One region of the Vibrio sp. JCM 18905 genome, then DNA from elsewhere that is predicted to be linked to it. Evidence: predicted binding sites of a transcription regulator. Region 1 holds the regulator's gene; each other region holds the start of a gene.
The links. The regulator CRP, encoded in region 1, controls carbon source genes, mostly activating them, when cyclic AMP is high. The targets are predictions, from matches to a motif close to TGTGANNNNNNTCACA.
Positions count from the first base shown of each region.

Region 2: the regulator CRP is predicted to act here: its motif matches at 1,608-1,623, upstream of ACZ5ZC_RS19910 (CTP synthase).
Region 3: the regulator CRP is predicted to act here: its motif matches at 2,529-2,544, upstream of cdd (cytidine deaminase).
Region 4: the regulator CRP is predicted to act here: its motif matches at 1,696-1,711, upstream of udp (uridine phosphorylase).

Region 1 covers NZ_AP043880.1:428,615-433,039, forward strand. The annotation lists gene astD (succinylglutamate-semialdehyde dehydrogenase) at 1-754, shown strand, start outside; gene ACZ5ZC_RS18650 (DUF1338 domain-containing protein) at 1,004-1,795, shown strand; gene crp (cAMP-activated global transcriptional regulator CRP) at 1,941-2,573, opposite strand; gene ACZ5ZC_RS18660 (phosphoribulokinase) at 2,814-3,683, opposite strand; gene ACZ5ZC_RS18665 (YheU family protein) at 3,808-4,020, opposite strand; gene ACZ5ZC_RS18670 (hydrolase) at 4,054-4,425, opposite strand, start outside.
Region 2 covers NZ_AP043880.1:683,931-688,355, forward strand. The annotation lists gene relA (GTP diphosphokinase) at 1-490, shown strand, start outside; gene mazG (nucleoside triphosphate pyrophosphohydrolase) at 700-1,497, shown strand; gene ACZ5ZC_RS19910 (CTP synthase) at 1,708-3,348, shown strand; gene eno (phosphopyruvate hydratase) at 3,427-4,425, shown strand, end outside.
Region 3 covers NZ_AP043879.1:1,331,093-1,335,517, forward strand. The annotation lists gene ACZ5ZC_RS14330 (thiopurine S-methyltransferase) at 1-144, shown strand, start outside; gene purT (formate-dependent phosphoribosylglycinamide formyltransferase) at 216-1,391, opposite strand; gene cdd (cytidine deaminase) at 1,537-2,424, opposite strand; gene ACZ5ZC_RS14345 (LrgB family protein) at 2,868-3,545, opposite strand; gene ACZ5ZC_RS14350 (CidA/LrgA family protein) at 3,547-3,921, opposite strand; gene sbcB (exodeoxyribonuclease I) at 3,977-4,425, opposite strand, start outside.
Region 4 covers NZ_AP043879.1:984,161-988,585, forward strand. The annotation lists gene ACZ5ZC_RS12825 (zinc/cadmium/mercury/lead-transporting ATPase) at 1-1,500, shown strand, start outside; gene udp (uridine phosphorylase) at 1,807-2,565, shown strand; gene ACZ5ZC_RS12835 (DUF1887 family protein) at 2,722-3,882, opposite strand; gene ACZ5ZC_RS12840 (methyl-accepting chemotaxis protein) at 4,046-4,425, opposite strand, start outside.

The sequences.
Region 1 (4,425 bases):
ACCAGGCAAAATGTTAGCACTAGAAATGGGTGGTAATAACCCGATGGTGATCTCTGATAAATACGGTGATTTGGATGCCACGGTGTACACCATCATCCAGTCAGCGTTTATCAGTGCCGGGCAGCGTTGTACGTGTGCTCGTCGTTTGTATGTGCCATTGGGTGAGAAAGGCGATGCGCTTATCACCAAGCTCGTCGAAGCGACGAAGAATATTCGCGTAGACCAACCATTTGCAGAGCCTGCGCCATTTATGGGGCCGCAAATCTCCGTTGCCGCAGCCAAGTTCATTCTCGATGCACAAGCGAACCTTCAATCACTTGGTGGTGAAAGCTTGATTGAAGCTAAAGCAGGAGAGGCGGCGTTTGTTTCTCCGGGCATTATTGATGTAACGAACATTGCTGAGCTACCAGATGAAGAGTACTTCGGTCCACTTCTGCAAGTGGTGCGTTACGAAGGGCTAGAAAAAGCCGTAGAACTGGCGAACGACACGCGCTTTGGTCTCTCTGCTGGTTTAGTTTCAACTGACGACCAAGAATGGGAATACTTCGTTGACCATATTCGTGCAGGGATCGTGAACCGTAACCGCCAGCTCACTGGTGCAAGTGGTGATGCGCCATTTGGTGGTCCTGGTGCGTCAGGTAACCTACGTCCAAGCGCTTATTACGCAGCAGACTACTGTGCGTACCCGATGGCATCAATGGAAGGTCAAGAGACTATCTTGCCTGCAACATTAAGCCCAGGTGTGGCGCTATAAGTTTTAATAACAGAGTCGCAACCATGTATTGCGGCTCACCTTGCCGGCGAATCATTTAGGTATGGGTTGTAGTGATCGTTGGCAGAACACGGAAAGTGAGCAAAGACTCGGAAAAGCGTGTTGACTGACTGGCATTTACCGTCACAGGTTGATGGCTGCTCGTTCATTATTCTGGACAACTTTTCGTTGTGAGCGAGCAGTCAACTTCCGCTTACCTTTTAACTCTACATCTCGTAACAAGGAGTCGTTATGACGCCCGATGTGTTATTTGAATCGCTATGGCAAGATTACATTCAACGTCTTTGCCCTTCTGCTGCGAAAGTACATCAGCTGCTTCAAGAAGATGAGCCTCTGATTAATGATCATATAGCTTTACGTACCTTCAATATTGCGCCTCTTGGTATCGAAACCTTAGCTAAACCATTTGTAGCCATTGGCTACCAGGCATGTGGTGACTACGTTTTCGAAAGTAAAAAGCTGGTTGCTAAACACTATGAGCACCCTGATCCGAAGCAACCTAAAGTCTTTATTAGTGAGCTAAAAGTTGAGGAGTGTTCACCTGAGCTGCAAGAGATTGTGAAAAAGCTGGTGGCACAAGTCGATGCAGGCAAGCTGAACGATAGCGCATTCTTACATGGTGGACGCTTGTGGGATTTAAGCTTTGCTGACTACCAAACGTTGGCTAAAGAAAGTGAATATGCATCTTGGTTGGCTGCGCATGGTTACGGCGCAAACCACTTCACGGTGAGCGTTAACCAGCTCAATGAATACGAAGAAGTGAAGCAAGTAAACGATCACTTACGTACGGCCGGATTTACCATCAATGAAAACGGCGGGGAAGTGAAGGGCACTCCTGAGGTGCTACTAGAACAATCATCGACCATGGCGGATAAAGTGGCGGTTCGCTTTAGCGAAGGCACTGAAATTATCCCTGGTGGCTTTTACGAGTTTGCTAAGCGCTACCCGATGGAAAATGGTGAGCTGTACCCAGGTTTTGTGGCGGCTTCAGCGGACAAAATCTTTGAAAGTACGAATGGCTAACTTTTAGGGTGAACCTTTCGGCTAACCAACTTGCTCATTAGTCTTTTGTTGCTCTGAGCTTAATGTGGTTACAAGACAAATAAAAAGCCACCAATGTCGCCATTGGTGGCTTTTATAATTTTGTTCGCGTCACTCTGGTTTGAGATTAACGAGTACCGTAAACCACGATAGTTTTACCGTGCGCAGAGATTAAGTTCTGCTCTTCTAACATTTTCAAGATACGACCTACTGTCTCACGAGAACAGCCAACGATTTGACCGATTTCTTGACGAGTGATCTTGATTTGCATGCCGTCTGGGTGAGTCATTGCGTCTGGTTGTTTTGCAAGGTTCAGAAGCGTCTGAGCGATACGACCAGTTACGTCTAGGAACGCCAGGTCACCCACTTTTTGGCTAGTTACTTGAAGACGACGAGCCATCTGCGCAGAAAGGCGCATTAGGATGTCTGGGTTTACTTGGATAAGCTGACGGAATTTCTTGAAAGAAATTTCAGCAACTTCACAAGGAGATTTAGCACGAACCCAAGCTGTGCGCTCTTGGTCTTCCTCGAATAGACCAAGTTCACCAATAAAGTCTCCTTGGTTTAGGTAAGAAAGGATCATCTCCTTACCTTCTTCGTCTTTGATAAGAACCGCAACAGAACCTTTAACGATGTAGTACAAAGTTTCTGCCTTTTCGCCCGCGTGAATTAGCGTGCTCTTTGAAGGGTACTTATGAATATGACAATGTGAAAGAAACCACTCTAATGTTGGGTCGGTTTGAGGTTTACCTAGAACCATAATATCTCACTTCCTCTGCAGGGTACGCTTGCGCTATCCATATTTTAGCTAAGCCTGAATTAGGCATACTAGAATAAGAGCACTTTTTATATGCTGCAAGCTCTCTTGTGTTTCGGTAAGAAATAGTATCCTTTTTCGAAAACGATTTCTTGATTTTAATCGTGCCATGATTGAGATTTTGTAAGCAAAACTGTGCACATGATCACGGTATGAAAAGTAAACATCTTCGCAGGCAGGTTTTTAGCCAATTTTCCCTGTTTCGATGAGCTGTTGTAGGATAGGCCGAACTATGAGCTCCATTGCAAAGCTCATCTTACCGCCTGGCACGACAATCGTGTTGTGGCGTGACATGAATGAGCCATCAATCATAGCCAGGAGATATGGGAAGTCGACTTTCTTTATCCCACGCAAGCGAATCACGACAAAGCTCTCATCTAGACTTGGGATACCTTTCGCGTTAAGTGGGTTAGAGGTATCGACCGTTGGGACGCGCTGAAAGTTAATATGAGTGCGAGAAAATTGCGGAGTGATGTAGTTAAGATAATCGTCCATCGAGCGCACGATAGAATCCATTACTGCTTCTCGTGAATGACCGCGGTCACGAGTATCACGCACAAACTTTTGGATCCACTCTAAGTTTACGATTGGTACCATACCAATCAAGAAATCCACATGCTGCGCAACATTAACATCGCCATCCACAACACCGCCGTGCAAGCCTTCATAGAAGAGAACGTCACTGTTCTCCGGTAAGTCCTGCCATGGTGTGAAGGTACCAGGCATTTGATTATAAGGTACGGCCTCGTCAAAGGTGTGTAGGTAGCGACGTACGCTGCCTGCGCCATCGTGACCATATTTACGGAAAAACTCTTCCAATCCTGGAAAGTCATTAGCTTGAGGGCCAAAGTAGCTAATGTGTCGACCTTGCTCGCGCGCTTTACGGATTTCTATATCCATTTCAGGGCGAGTAAAGCGATGGAAGCTGTCGCCTTCAACCCATGCGGGTTTAACGTTCATCATATTGAACATCTTACGGAAGGCTTCAGATGTAGTGGTCGTGCCGGCACCGGATGAACCAGTAACCGCAATAATTGGGTGTTTAGCTGACATGACAAACCTTGTCGAAAATTACTTACCTGTAATGTGCAGTAGGCTGCTACTGCACGGTCGATAACCCACTATAGCACGTAACAATGCCTTGTCATTGAGTGGGGTACGGTAAAATGTGAAGGGTCTAAAATTTTGTTTTTACCTGAATATCGACGGTTTCGTGCAGTTCAGAGAATACGATAACCGCTTCGCCTTTTTCTAATTGAGTTTTTACTTGATCCACTTTGTCTTGCAAAGAAATCTCGACGGTTCCGTAATCCGTGCCTTCACGTAAGACGAATTCACGAATTAAGTTTTCCAATGTTTCTGGCGCAATGTCTTGCCATGGAATGATCATAAATACCTCGAACTTTTATGATGAGCGGCTAGTTTACTGCTTTCGCTGCTTGGATACAGCAGAAAGGTAATCTGCGGCAATACTTTCGTAATACGCTGGCAGCGCTTCTTCCAACCAAAATTTCGGCTTGAGCGCTGAACCTGTAAGGAAACCAACATGCCCACCGTGCTCAAAGAGACGGTAATCAATATTATCTGGCAGAACAAATTTCGGGATCACATCGTCGGTCATGAATGGATCGTCTTTGGCGTGAATGATCAGTGTCGGTAGCGTGATCTGTTGTAATTTACTTAAGCCAGAACATTGATCGTAATAATCTTGTGCGTCTTTAAAACCGTGCAGTGGTGCCGTGATCAAATCATCGAATTCATACAATCGTGTGACACGTTTTATTGAGTTGTAGGA
Region 2 (4,425 bases), 260 kb from region 1:
AGAAGCAGAGCACAAATCACCAGCGCAAAGCCGACCGAAAAAAGACGCCGTCGTTGTAGAAGGTGTCGATAATCTAATGACGCACCTAGCGCGTTGCTGTCAGCCGATTCCAGGTGATGATATCTGTGGTTACATCACGCAAGGTCGCGGGATTTCAGTACACCGCAGTGACTGTGAGCAGTTAGAAGAACTGCGCCATCATGCGCCAGAGCGTATCATTGATACTGTCTGGGGCAGCGGCTTCGTCGGGTCATACATCCTCACCGTCCGTGTTGAAGCGATGGAGCGAGGTGGTCTACTCAAAGACATTACGACACTGTTCGCCAACGAAAAGATCAAAGTGACCAGTATGAAGAACCGAGTCGATTACAGACGTCAACTTGCCATCATGGACTTTGACCTAGAAGTCACCAATATTGAGGTGCTTTCTCGTGTTTCGAAGCGTGTTGAGCAGATTAAGGATGTGATGACGGTGAAACGCCTCGGCTAACTTTCACGTCGTACTTGTCACTTTTATTGCGTTAACTGCGTTTTCTTGCTCCATCACATAGGCGAGCTATGCTCAGGAGTCGCGAAAACTTGTTGCCTTGTCAAAGTAACAATTACTTAGTGAAAGCTGCTGAGAAAATATAATGTAGAAGGTGAGCGGTTTTGGCTGCTCACCTTTTTCTTTAGTAGAAAGGTTTAAAGGAACAAAAAATGAGTCATCCAATTGAACAATTAGAACAAATCATGGCGAAGTTGCGTGACCCAGAAAACGGTTGCCCTTGGGACTTAAAACAAACCTTTGACACCATCGTTCCGCACACCATCGAAGAAACTTACGAAGTGGTGGACGCGATTCAAAATCGAGACTGGACCAATCTAAAAGAAGAGCTAGGGGATTTGTTGTTTCAGGTGATTTTTTACAGTCAGCTAGCGAAAGAGCAAGAGCTGTTCGACTTTTCGGATGTCGTCGAAACCGTGAATGAAAAACTGACTCGCCGTCATCCTCATGTTTTTTCAGATGTTGAGTTTGAATCGGACGAGGAAATCAACGCCAACTGGGAAGCCGAAAAAGCAAAAGAAAAAGCGCAGGTGGGCAAAGCGGAAGAAAGTATCCTAGACTCAATACCAAACTCTTTGCCAGCACTTTCTCGTGCTACAAAGATACAGAAAAAATGTGCGAAATATGGATTTGACTGGGACTCTCTTGGCCCGGTCGTCGATAAGGTGCGAGAAGAAATTGATGAAGTCATGGAAGAAGCACTACAAGTCCAGCCAGATGAAGAAAAAGTGGAGTTGGAGCTCGGCGATTTGCTATTTGCGACCGTCAATTTGGCACGCCATCTTGATAAAAATCCAGAAGTCGCACTAGGTAAAGCAAACTTAAAGTTTGCGAGACGTTTCAAGCAAGTTGAAGGAAAGGTCCAGCTGTCAGGCAAAGCGCTTACAGATTGTTTTTTATCAGAGCTCGATGATTTCTGGGATGAAGTAAAGCGAGAAGAGTCTAGATAGGGGAAATAGGCGGAATATACAATATGAGGCCAGTTTGCCTCTTAACACGAAAACGGACTTTGGTTTGTCTTTGCTCACTTTGATTTGAAGCAAAAAATAAAAAATTACGGTGTGATAGATTTCACGTTGTGGCGGTAAGGAGCTTCTGGTATATTTATCTCCCGTCCAGAAGCACTCCATTTCCCTCATTCAACCAATTTCAGGTTAAACATGACGACAAATTACATTTTTGTTACTGGCGGGGTTGTATCCTCTCTAGGTAAAGGTATTGCAGCAGCATCTCTTGCGGCTATTCTAGAAGCTCGTGGTCTTAAAGTGACTATGATGAAGCTTGACCCTTACATCAACGTTGACCCGGGCACAATGAGCCCTACTCAGCACGGTGAAGTGTTCGTTACAGAAGATGGCGCAGAGACTGACCTTGACCTTGGTCACTACGAGCGTTTCATCCGTACCAAGATGACCAAGCGTAACAACTTCACTGCAGGTCGTGTTTATGCCGACGTACTTCGTAAAGAACGTCGTGGTGACTACCTAGGCGCAACTATTCAAGTTATCCCTCACATCACTAACGCGATCAAAGACCGTGTAATTGCTGGCTCTGAAGGCCATGATGTGGCTATCGTTGAAGTTGGCGGTACCGTTGGTGATATCGAATCACTACCATTTATGGAAGCGATTCGTCAGCTAGCCGTTGAACTAGGCCGTGAGCGCGCAATGTTCATGCACCTAACACTTGTTCCTTACCTAGCGGCAGCGGGCGAAGTGAAAACTAAGCCAACTCAACACTCTGTAAAAGAACTTCTATCTATCGGTATTCAGCCAGATATCCTAGTTTGCCGTAGCGACCGCGTTATTCCAGCGAATGAACGTAAGAAAATCGCACTATTCTGTAATGTTCCAGAAAAAGCAGTAATTTCAATGAAGGACGTAGATTCTATCTACAAGATTCCTCAATTGATCAAGTCTCAAGGTCTAGATGATCTTGTGTGTGCTCGCTTTGGCATCACAGCTCCTGAAGCTGATCTTTCTGAGTGGGAACAGGTTATTTACGAAGAAGCAAATCCTACTGGTGAAGTAACCATCGGTATGGTTGGTAAATACACTGAATTGCCAGATGCATACAAGTCTGTGAACGAAGCGCTTAAACACGCTGGCTTGAAAAACCGTCTAAGTGTCACAATTAAGTATGTAGACTCACAAGATATCGAAACAAAAGGCGTTGAGCTGCTAGAAGGCTTAGACGCGATCCTAGTTCCAGGTGGCTTCGGCGATCGTGGTATTGAAGGCAAGATCCGTGCGGCTCAATATGCACGTGAAAACAATGTGCCTTACCTAGGTATTTGTTTGGGTATGCAAGTTGCACTAATTGAATACGCGCGTAACGTTGCGGGTATGGAAGGTGCACATTCAACAGAATTTAACAAAGAGACTAAGTACCCTGTGGTAGGTTTGATCACAGAGTGGGTAGACGAGTCAGGTAACGTAGAAGAGCGTACTGAAAAGTCTGACCTAGGTGGTACGATGCGTCTTGGTTCACAGCTATGTCACCTAGAGAAAGGTACGAAAGCTCGTGAACTTTACGGTAGCGCGACGATCCATGAACGTCACCGTCACCGTTACGAAGTGAATAATGTGCTTCGTCCGCAAATCGAAAAAGCAGGTCTGAAAGTTTCTGGCCTATCAGCGGACAAGAAGTTAGTGGAAATGATTGAGAACCCAGCTCACCCATGGTTTGTAGCGGCTCAGTTCCACCCAGAATTCACATCGACTCCTCGCGATGGCCACCCATTGTTTGCAGGTTTCGTTAAGGCTGCGGGCCAAAACGCACGCGGCGAATTCGAGAAGTAAAAGGATACGGGCGGCGGCGAAGGTTGTGCTGCTGCCCTTTAAAATTGACATTTATATTTGAAACGAGAGGAAACATTAATGTCTAAGATCGTTAAAGTTCTAGGTCGTGAAATCATCGACTCACGTGGTAACCCAACTGTAGAAGCTGAAGTACACCTAGAAGGCGGTTTCGTAGGTATGGCGGCAGCTCCATCTGGCGCATCTACTGGTTCTCGCGAAGCTCTTGAGCTACGTGACGGTGACAAAGCACGTTTCCTAGGTAAAGGTGTTCTTAAAGCAGTTGAAGCTGTAAACGGCCCAATCGCTGAAGCTCTAGTTGGTAAAGACGCTAAAGACCAAGCTGCAATCGACGCAGTAATGATCGAACTAGACGGCACTGAAAACAAATCTAAATTCGGTGCTAACGCTATCCTAGCTGTTTCTCTAGCAAACGCTAAAGCTGCTGCTGCAGCGAAAGGCATGCCTCTATACGAGCACATCGCTGAACTAAACGGTACAGCTGGTCAGTTCTCTATGCCTCTACCAATGATGAACATCATCAACGGTGGTGAGCACGCAGACAACAACGTTGACATCCAAGAGTTCATGATCCAACCAGTTGGTGCTAAGACTCTTAAAGAAGGTCTACGTATCGGTGCAGAAGTATTCCACAACCTAGCTAAAGTTCTTAAGTCTAAAGGCTACAGCACTGCAGTTGGTGACGAAGGTGGTTTCGCTCCTAACCTTAAATCTAACGCTGAAGCTCTAGAAGTTATCGCAGAAGCTGTTGCAGCTGCTGGTTACGAACTAGGTAAAGACGTTACTCTAGCTATGGACTGTGCAGCATCTGAGTTCTTCGACAAAGAAGCTGGCATCTACAACATGAAAGGCGAAGGTAAAACTTTCACTTCTGAAGAGTTCAACCACTACCTAGCTGAGCTAGCTAACCAATTCCCAATCGTTTCTATCGAAGACGGTCTAGACGAGTCTGACTGGGATGGCTTCAAGCACCAAACTGAACTACTAGGTGACAAACTTCAACTAGTAGGTGACGACCTATTCGTTACTAACACTAAGATCCTTGCTGAAGGTATCGAG
Region 3 (4,425 bases), on a different replicon from region 1:
CCAGTCGAAGAGATTGAGCAGTTATTTTCAGGTTACAAAGTTACCTGTTTGAACGTAGATGAAGCTGATGAAAACCATCCTAAAATTGCGAAAAAAGGCTTAAGTCGCTTCTCTGAAGAAGTGTACCTAATCGAGAGTGAATAGGTTTTTTTGGTTTGTAAAACGAAATAGCGCAGCAATTTGAGCTGCGCTATTTTTGTATAAGTGGTTCGTATTTAATAAGTGATATTCACTTTTGCTGCACTTTCAACAGCATCTTGAACGGCTTCTTCGGTGGTTTTTCGTCGCGTAAGGACAACACCTAAACGACGGCGACCATCGATTTCTGGCTTGCCGAATAGACGAACTTGCGTTTGAGGTTGAGCTAAGGCTTTGGTTAGGTTGTCAAAGCGAATGTTTGTGGAAGTCCCTTGCCCAAGAATAACGGCCGACGCAGATGGACCATATTGTACGATATTATTAATCGGCATTCCGGTAAATGCACGTACGTGGAGAGCAAACTCAGACATTTCCTGCGAAATCATTGTGACCATGCCTGTATCGTGTGGGCGAGGAGAGACCTCATTGAAAATGACCTTATCGCCTTTAACAAATAACTCTACACCAAAGATGCCGTAGCCACCGAGTGCGTTGACTACTTTCTCTGCCGTGTATTCTGCTGCTTTTACTGCGTTTTCTGACATGGCTTGCGGTTGCCATGATTCGCGGTAGTCGCCATCTTCCTGACGATGGCCAATTGGAGCACAGAAGTGAACACCGTCAACGGCTCTTACAGTCAATAAAGTGATTTCGTAATCGAAGTCGATAAAACCCTCCACGATCACGCGACCTGCACCCGTACGTCCGCCTTCCTGTGCGTAATCCCATGCCTTTGCAACGTCGTCTTCGGTCTTGATGACACTTTGCCCTTTACCTGAAGAGCTCATAACTGGCTTTACTACGCACGGTATGCCTACATGCTCAACCGCGGCTTTGAAGTCTTCAAAAGTATCTGCAAAACGATAAGGTGATGTCGTCAGTTCTAGTTCTTCTGCAGCCAAACGTCGGATACCTTCACGATTCATTGTTAGCTTGGTTGCCTTAGCGGTTGGAACAACATTCAGCCCTTTTTCTTCAAGCTCTACCAGTTTGTCGGTTGCGATAGCTTCGATTTCAGGTACGACGTAAGTAGGTTGTTCCTTCGTAATAACTTCTTCTAAGGCGCTTCCATCTAACATATCGATGACGTAACTACGGTGAGCAACTTGCATCGCTGGAGCATTAGCATAGTGATCACAAGCAATCACTTCTAAACCAAGTCTCTGACATTCAATTGCGACTTCTTTACCGAGTTCGCCAGAGCCTAAAAGTAATACACGGGTAGCATTTGCGCTGGTTGCAGTGCCAAACATAGTGTTCCCTTACAAAATAGAGTGGTGAGACAGAAATTGCAGGAGATCATACTGAAGTTTTATGACAAAGCAAACGTTTGCTTTTGGTTTTTAGGCAATAAAAAAGCTCTACATGCAGTAGAGCTTTTTATACTGAAATTGTCGCTTATACGTTGACAAAACTAAGTGGAATATCTGGATTCAACGCTTCTAACGTTGATTGCGTATCAGCCAAATGACTGATCTTGCCTTCTGAGTTTTCTACCAGAGCAGCGGCTTTGATATTGTCAAAAGTTTCACCCGCAAGTAGTACTTGGATCAGCGCAACTTGTAATGGCGGCAAGCTAGGGTTAAACGCCGCATTTTCCGCATAAGCACCTTGGAATACACGGCCGCTAGCCATTTCTAATGCTAAGCCACTCAAGTTGTTGGTATATGGTGAGTGGCTCATGTTCATCGCTTCAACAGCGCTTTGAATTAGAGTGTCTTCATCATCGCATGAGAACTGATGCTTTACTTCTGCCATTAAGCCGGATTCGATACCGAGATCGTTTGGTCCAAAGGCTTCAGGTAGGTATTCATGCAGCGACTTTTCTTCGCGTTCTGGGAGCTGAATTTTAAGCTCGTTTGCGGTAGATAACTCGTTCATGAACTGACGGCAGTGACCACATGGGCTGAAGTTAATAGTGATATCTTTAATACCACGTTCACCTTTCATCCAAGCGTGGCTAATTGCAGACTGCTCAGCGTGAACTGTTTGACCTAACTGAACACCAAAGAATTCCATGTTGGCACCGAAGTAAAGGCGACCTGAGAGACCACGAACGATAGCACCGACATAAAATTCAGAAAGAGGAGCATAGGAATATGCTGCGGCAAAAGGAAGTAGAGCAACACGAAGCTCTTTATCTGATAGACCGGTAGCTGAAAGCAACTGCTCAAACTGTTGAACTGAAAGCGTAGCATCAAAATCATCAGCTTGGATGATAGGAGCAAGTTGTTTGGAAAGTGCTTCTGGAGCGCCTGCTAGCGCCTGTTCAATGCGACTTTTCATGTTGAATCCTTGTTATTGCATGGACAGTTATTCTATGTGAAGGATAGAAATGTTCCGTGCGTTAGATCACGATAAATAATGCAATTGATAATTCTGTTACATAATTAGAGTGAGCTCACACATGTATTCGATTGCACTGACGTGAAGCGTTATCTCCGTCTCACAATTAACCATATCAGTATATATTCATATGACCAAGACGCTGGGATATGTTAATTACGATGCCTACATGTCCACACAACGTTATTCCTAGATATCTAAGCAACGTTGAGTCAGTAATATTGCACTGAATGTTAAAGTTATTAGTGTGTATCTCGTCAGAGTGCCTTAACGATCTTACTAGAACGGGTTGTTAGATGAGGTAATACAGAATTCTGGAAGGGATAAGGAAGAAACGGGAAGGCCACGGCCTGCCGGAAGGAGGGCAGACCGAGAGCGCTTAACTATTGATATAGCCAGACAGCCAAAGCAAAAAAGCTTGGAGCCAAAATAGAAGTGATGATGCCGCATAAAACCAATGCGAGTGATGAGAACGCGGCATCAATGGGCTGTTTCTCTGCACATGTCGCGGTGCCTAAGGCATGAGACACGGTACCCATTGTTAGGCCACGTGCAATCGGGTGTTTAATTCCAATTAAGTTGTAAATTGGGTATGCCAAAATCGCGCCCAATAAACCAACAATCAGAACCAAGATCGCCGCAACGGCAGCTTCACCACCGAGGTGACTCGAAATTTCCATTGCTATTGGCGTAGTGACGGATTTACCCACTAGACTTGCGATTAAACTGATATCCGCTTTGAAAGCGACTGCGATCAAGGTGGTTGTCATCATCGACATCACACTGCCTACTGTGCAAGCAAAAGTGATGATTCGCCAGTTTGCTTTAATCTGTGGTAGTTGTTCATATAACGGGTAAGCCAGAGCAACTACGGCTGGTTGAAGTAAAAAACTGATCCCTTCGTTATCCGCATAATACGTTTCAAACGGTACATTTAAGTAAGTAAGCAAAGGAATGAGCACTGCAATACTGATTAGCAAAGGATTTGCTAGAGGATTATTCACTTTGATTGCGATTTGGCGCGCGACAAGAAAAACCGCAATGGTAACAACTAACCACATATCAGTGCTTCTCCTTTAGCAAGTAGTCCAGCAGCCAAGCGAGGCTGACCAGTACAATGAGTGAGCCTCCAACTGCGCTAGCAATGATAGGGAGGGCATTAGCGAGTAGCATATCGAAATGTTGCATTAATCCCACGCTAATAGGAACGAACAACAAAATCATGTAGCGGATAAATAGCGTGGCGCCCGGTTTGACCCAATCGACCTTTACAAGCCCAAGAGTCATGGAGAAAAACAGTACGAGCATACCGATGACACTTCCTGGGACGGAAACGCCAGTGAACTTTTGAATGGTAATTCCGATGCCAAGTGCCCCCATGATGAGGAAGATTGAAATGAGCAGTTGGATCAGTTGTAAGAATCGTTCTTTAATCATTTTGACAGTATATAAACAACAAGCACACCATAAGGTGCGCTTGTATTAGGAGGAGTTAAGAAGCTAAGCTCTCTACATAACGGTACACGGATTTTAATATCGCAATCTTCTTTTCGTCACTTTCATGTTCGTGAACTAAGTTTTCTAAATTCAGCATGTACTCTTCAATTTGGCTTTCAAACACTTCTCGACAGTGTAATGCCCAGCGTCTCTGTTCTTGTTCGTCTAATGTGCCTGGGAAGTTACGCGCACGATAGCGGAACAATAGAGGTTTAATGCGCTTGTCATCAAATTCAATGTCCAATGCGGCAAGATTGTTCGGGTCGGTTTCTCGAATGATATCCATGGCTGCGCGATCGGCCGGAGAGAAGAATCCGTCGTAAAGTTGTGTATCGACGTCATCACTTTTATCGAATTTACGCTCGACTGAAAAGAGGCTAATCAGCTTTTCTCTAATTTCAGGATGTTGGCGCAACAAAGCGAGATTAGCGAGACATTGCTGGC
Region 4 (4,425 bases), on a different replicon from region 1:
TTAATTGTTGATGGTGAGCGTAAAGAGGTGCCTGCAGCTCAGCTTAAGCCGGGGGATATTATAGAAGTTGCCCCCGGTGGTCGTTTGCCTGCGGACGGTGTGTTGCAAGATGCGCTTGCGAGTTTTGACGAAAGTGCGTTAACGGGAGAATCCGTTCCCGTTGAGCACCAAACGGGTGGCAAAGTGATGGCCGGGGCTGTGGTTGTCGATAAAGTCGTTCGTTTACAGGTGACTTCTCGTCAAGGCGAGAATGCGATTGACCGAATTCTCCATTTGATTGAAGAAGCAGAATCTCGTAAGGCACCATTAGAACGTTTTCTGGATAAATTCAGCCGTTGGTATACGCCGCTGATGATGTTGGTGTCCTTGATGGTTATCGTCACGCCACCACTGTTGTTTGCTCAACCGTGGGAAACGTGGATTTATCGAGGACTTGCCCTGTTACTGATCGCCTGTCCGTGTGCGTTGGTTATTTCAACGCCTGCAGCGATTACTTCTGGCTTGGCGGCTGCGGCGAAGCGGGGGGCATTAATCAAAGGTGGCGCGGCGCTTGAGTTGCTTGGTAAGGTTGAGTCCGTCGCATTTGATAAAACCGGTACATTGACGCAAGGTAAGCCGCAGGTGACCGACGTCTTTGCTTTTGATGTAGATGAAGACAAGTTACTTAGCCTGACAGCCTCAATCGAAGTTGGCTCAAGCCATCCTCTAGCGGTTTCTTTAGTTAATAAAGTGCAACAGCAGGGGCTTCCTATTCCTGAAGCGCTAGATAAAACTGCGCAAGTGGGCTCTGGTGTCACTGGTTACGTCGATGGGAAAATAGTCCAAGTAGTCACGCCTTCTAAGGCCGATTTCCCACTTTCTCAAGAAACCGAAGAGCGAGTGGTGACGTTGGAACAACAAGGTAAAACGGTTGTCATTGTGCGTTATGATTACGAGGTCATTGGCGTGATTGCATGGCAAGATACATTGCGCCCAGATGCCCAAGAAGCTATCGCTACGTTGAAGGAGCTTGGGATAACGTCGGTGATGCTAACCGGTGACAACCCGAGAAGTGCTGAAGCAATGGCGACCAGAATAGGCTTGGATTATAAAGCAAGCTTATTACCAGCAGATAAAGTGCATTACGTCGAGAAACTATCACAGCAACACACCGTTGCAATGGTGGGAGATGGTATTAATGATGCGCCAGCGATGAAAGCTTCGAGTATCGGTATTGCGATGGGAGGCGGTACGGATGTTGCGCTGGAAACGGCCGACGCGGCATTAACGCACAATCGTCTGATTGAGTTACCTGCCATGATAGAACTATCGCGTGCGACGTTAAGTAATATTCGTCAGAATGTTGCGTTAGCGCTTGGTTTGAAAGGCGTTTTCTTGGTGACAAGTTTACTGGGCATTACGGGTCTATGGGTGGCAGTATTAGCTGACAGCGGCGCAACTGCACTGGTTACGTTAAATGCGTTGAGATTGCTCCGTTTTGAGTCCAAGCAGGCCAAGTGACCTACCTAACTAGCTAATAAAAAGCCCGAGGCATTCGTGTCTCGGGCTTTTTTAACCGTATCGACGAAATCTAATAATATGTTTTAGTTTGTTTTTGAAATCACGCATCGCTATGCAACAAAATGAGCCAAACTCCCCAAAAGTGTGATCATTGCTTGTTTTGGGTGAAATTATAGTTTCATTACATTTTCTCATTGTGATTGTGATCACTCTATGTTGGTGAAAGGTTCGCTACAGTGCATTTGTACCCAATAACTGATTAATGAGCTTATTGTTCATAAAATAAGCCACAATAAGGAGCGACTTATGTCTCAAGCTGTATTTCATTTAGGTGTTACTGAAGCTGATCTCAATGGTGCGACTCTAGCCATCATTCCTGGTGATCCAGCGCGCGTTCAAAAAATCGCAGAACAAATGGAAAACCCAGTATTTCTAGCAAGTCACCGTGAATACACGCTATACCGTGCCGAATTAGACGGTAAACCTGTTGTGGTTTGTTCTACAGGTATTGGTGGCCCTTCTACCTCTATCGCAGTTGAGGAACTCGCGCAGCTTGGTGTTCGTACTTTCCTACGTGTTGGTACAACTGGCGCAATTCAACCGCATGTAAACGTAGGTGACATGATCGTAACGACGGGGTCAGTTCGCCTTGACGGTGCGAGCCTGCACTTTGCGCCAATGGAATTCCCAGCAGTTGCTGACTTTGAAGTAGCAACTGCAATGAAAGCGGCAGTAGAAGAGTCTGGCGCTGCGGTTCACATGGGTGTGACGGCTTCAAGTGATACGTTCTACCCAGGTCAAGAGCGCTACGACACGTTCTCTGGTCGCGTTGTTAAGCGTTTCCAAGGTTCTATGCAAGAATGGCAAGACATGGGCGTACTTAACTTTGAGATGGAGTCTGCAACATTGCTAACAATGTGTGCGAGCTCTGGTCTAAAAGCAGGTTGTGTGGCGGGTGTAATCATCAACCGTACACAAAAAGAGATTCCAGATCATTCAACTCTGAAAGAGACGGAAGCTCGTTCAATTAAGGTGGTAGTAGAAGCAGCGCGTAAAATGCTGTAAGCCGCGGTAATTGGCATTTTAAACAAACGGAAAAACCAGAGGCACGCCTCTGGTTTTTTTCTACCTATCTAAACCCACACTTAAAAATTAGGTATGAAAAAAGCAGCCTGTAACGCTGCTTTTGATCATTTTGAATTCTAGCTTTTATCACTGATACTAGATCTCGTCCGAGCCACCTGCGTCTTTAAACCAAGCCGTTAGGTGCGTTCTTAAGTCTTTAAGCTCATCAGGGCCAATCAGAGCTAGCCCCAAATCTTCTGCACGAGTAATGTCATTGTGACGAAGCGGTCGGAAGCTCACCAGCATTGCACGTGCTTGTAAACCACCTAGCAGATCTCTGAGGGATTCTAGCTTGTACAAGGTGTCATCGCCGTCATCTCGCATGCCTTTGGTTTTACACTCAATGATGTGGAGCTTGTTGTTTACCACTGTTGCAACATCCAACTCATTGCGTACTTCACTTTCACCAAGTTTGCGATAAACCTGAACATTCAAAGAGCGATCTTGAATCGTCGGCATCGTATCTTGAATTTGCTTGACTGTGCTGTGTACCAGAGTCTCTAACCATTCACCGTTTGAAAAGCGGCGTGCATCTTCATCTGCAAACGTTAGAACGCCATTCTCATAAGTGGCGATTTGCGCTTCCACTAAGTCCGAAAGCAGCATGTTGAGCTCACGGTAGCCTTGTTGCTTTTCAGAAAGCTCCACATCAAGTTTTTGCTCTTTGCGGCATGTGGTTGCAAGGTAATTAAGAGTCGCTAAGCCCGGACCAAGCTCAAGCGCATTTGAGGCCCAGCGTTCACCAAGTTCATACAGTTTTTTATCAAGAAGAGGAGGTAAATCAACGTGGTGGAACTCGCCGCGTGCGCCGAAGATAGTGAGGTAGTCAGCAATCGTAATGTGGTCTTCGACTTGAGTATCTTCTTTGCCATCTGGGTATAACCAGCAAAGCTTATCGCTACTTGGCTCAACCACAAAAATTGGCCAGCGATAGGTACGGAAAACCTCGTACACAGACAATAAGCGATGACGAAGACCGCAACTGGCGTTCAATTTCACATCTTCGCCGCGTTCATGGAGATCTTTTGCCAGTTTTTGAATCGCTTGTTTGATCAGCGAAGTATTGACGGCGGATGGGATTTCAAAAAATTCGGAAGTAATGTCTCGTTGCTCTAAAACGGCACTCAGTCGGTCAAATATATCTAACTGGCTCTTGTCTCCGATGAAGACGATATGTGTGCTTAGCGTACGATTATCTAATAGAGGAGTGACCAATCTCACTGGGTCTTGGTCGATAATACCAACATGAACAGCCATAGATTTTCCTTTTTATGAGGCCGCTCGAAAAGAGATGTGCAAGGGGATGAGCTGGCCATATTAATCATATGTAGACATGGCTGATAAAAAACAAGGGCGACTTAACAAAAAGTCGCCCTTATACAGTTGATTGCACTGATTAATGCTCAAATTTATAAATTATTTATAACTTAAAGCGGTGAACCAATTCATTCTGTTGATGAGCCAAGTGAGTCAGGGATTCACTGGTCTGTGCGATGCTCGACATAGCTTGGAAGCTTTCATCGGCGATACTATTGATATCTTCAATACTGCGTGCAATGTCTGCTGAGGTTTCACTTTGCTCTGCTGCCGCTTGCGAAATATGCGTACTCATTTGGCTGATTTCGATGATTAGCGCTTGAATCTCTTCCATTGAGCTGTTCGCTTTTGATGCTTGCTCAACAGACATCTCCATATCGCTCATACAGCTTTGTATTACTTGATTTGCTGACTGAGAGCTGGATTGCAGATTACTGATCATCGATTCAATTTCAGTGGTGGACTGAGTGGTTCTGGATGCAA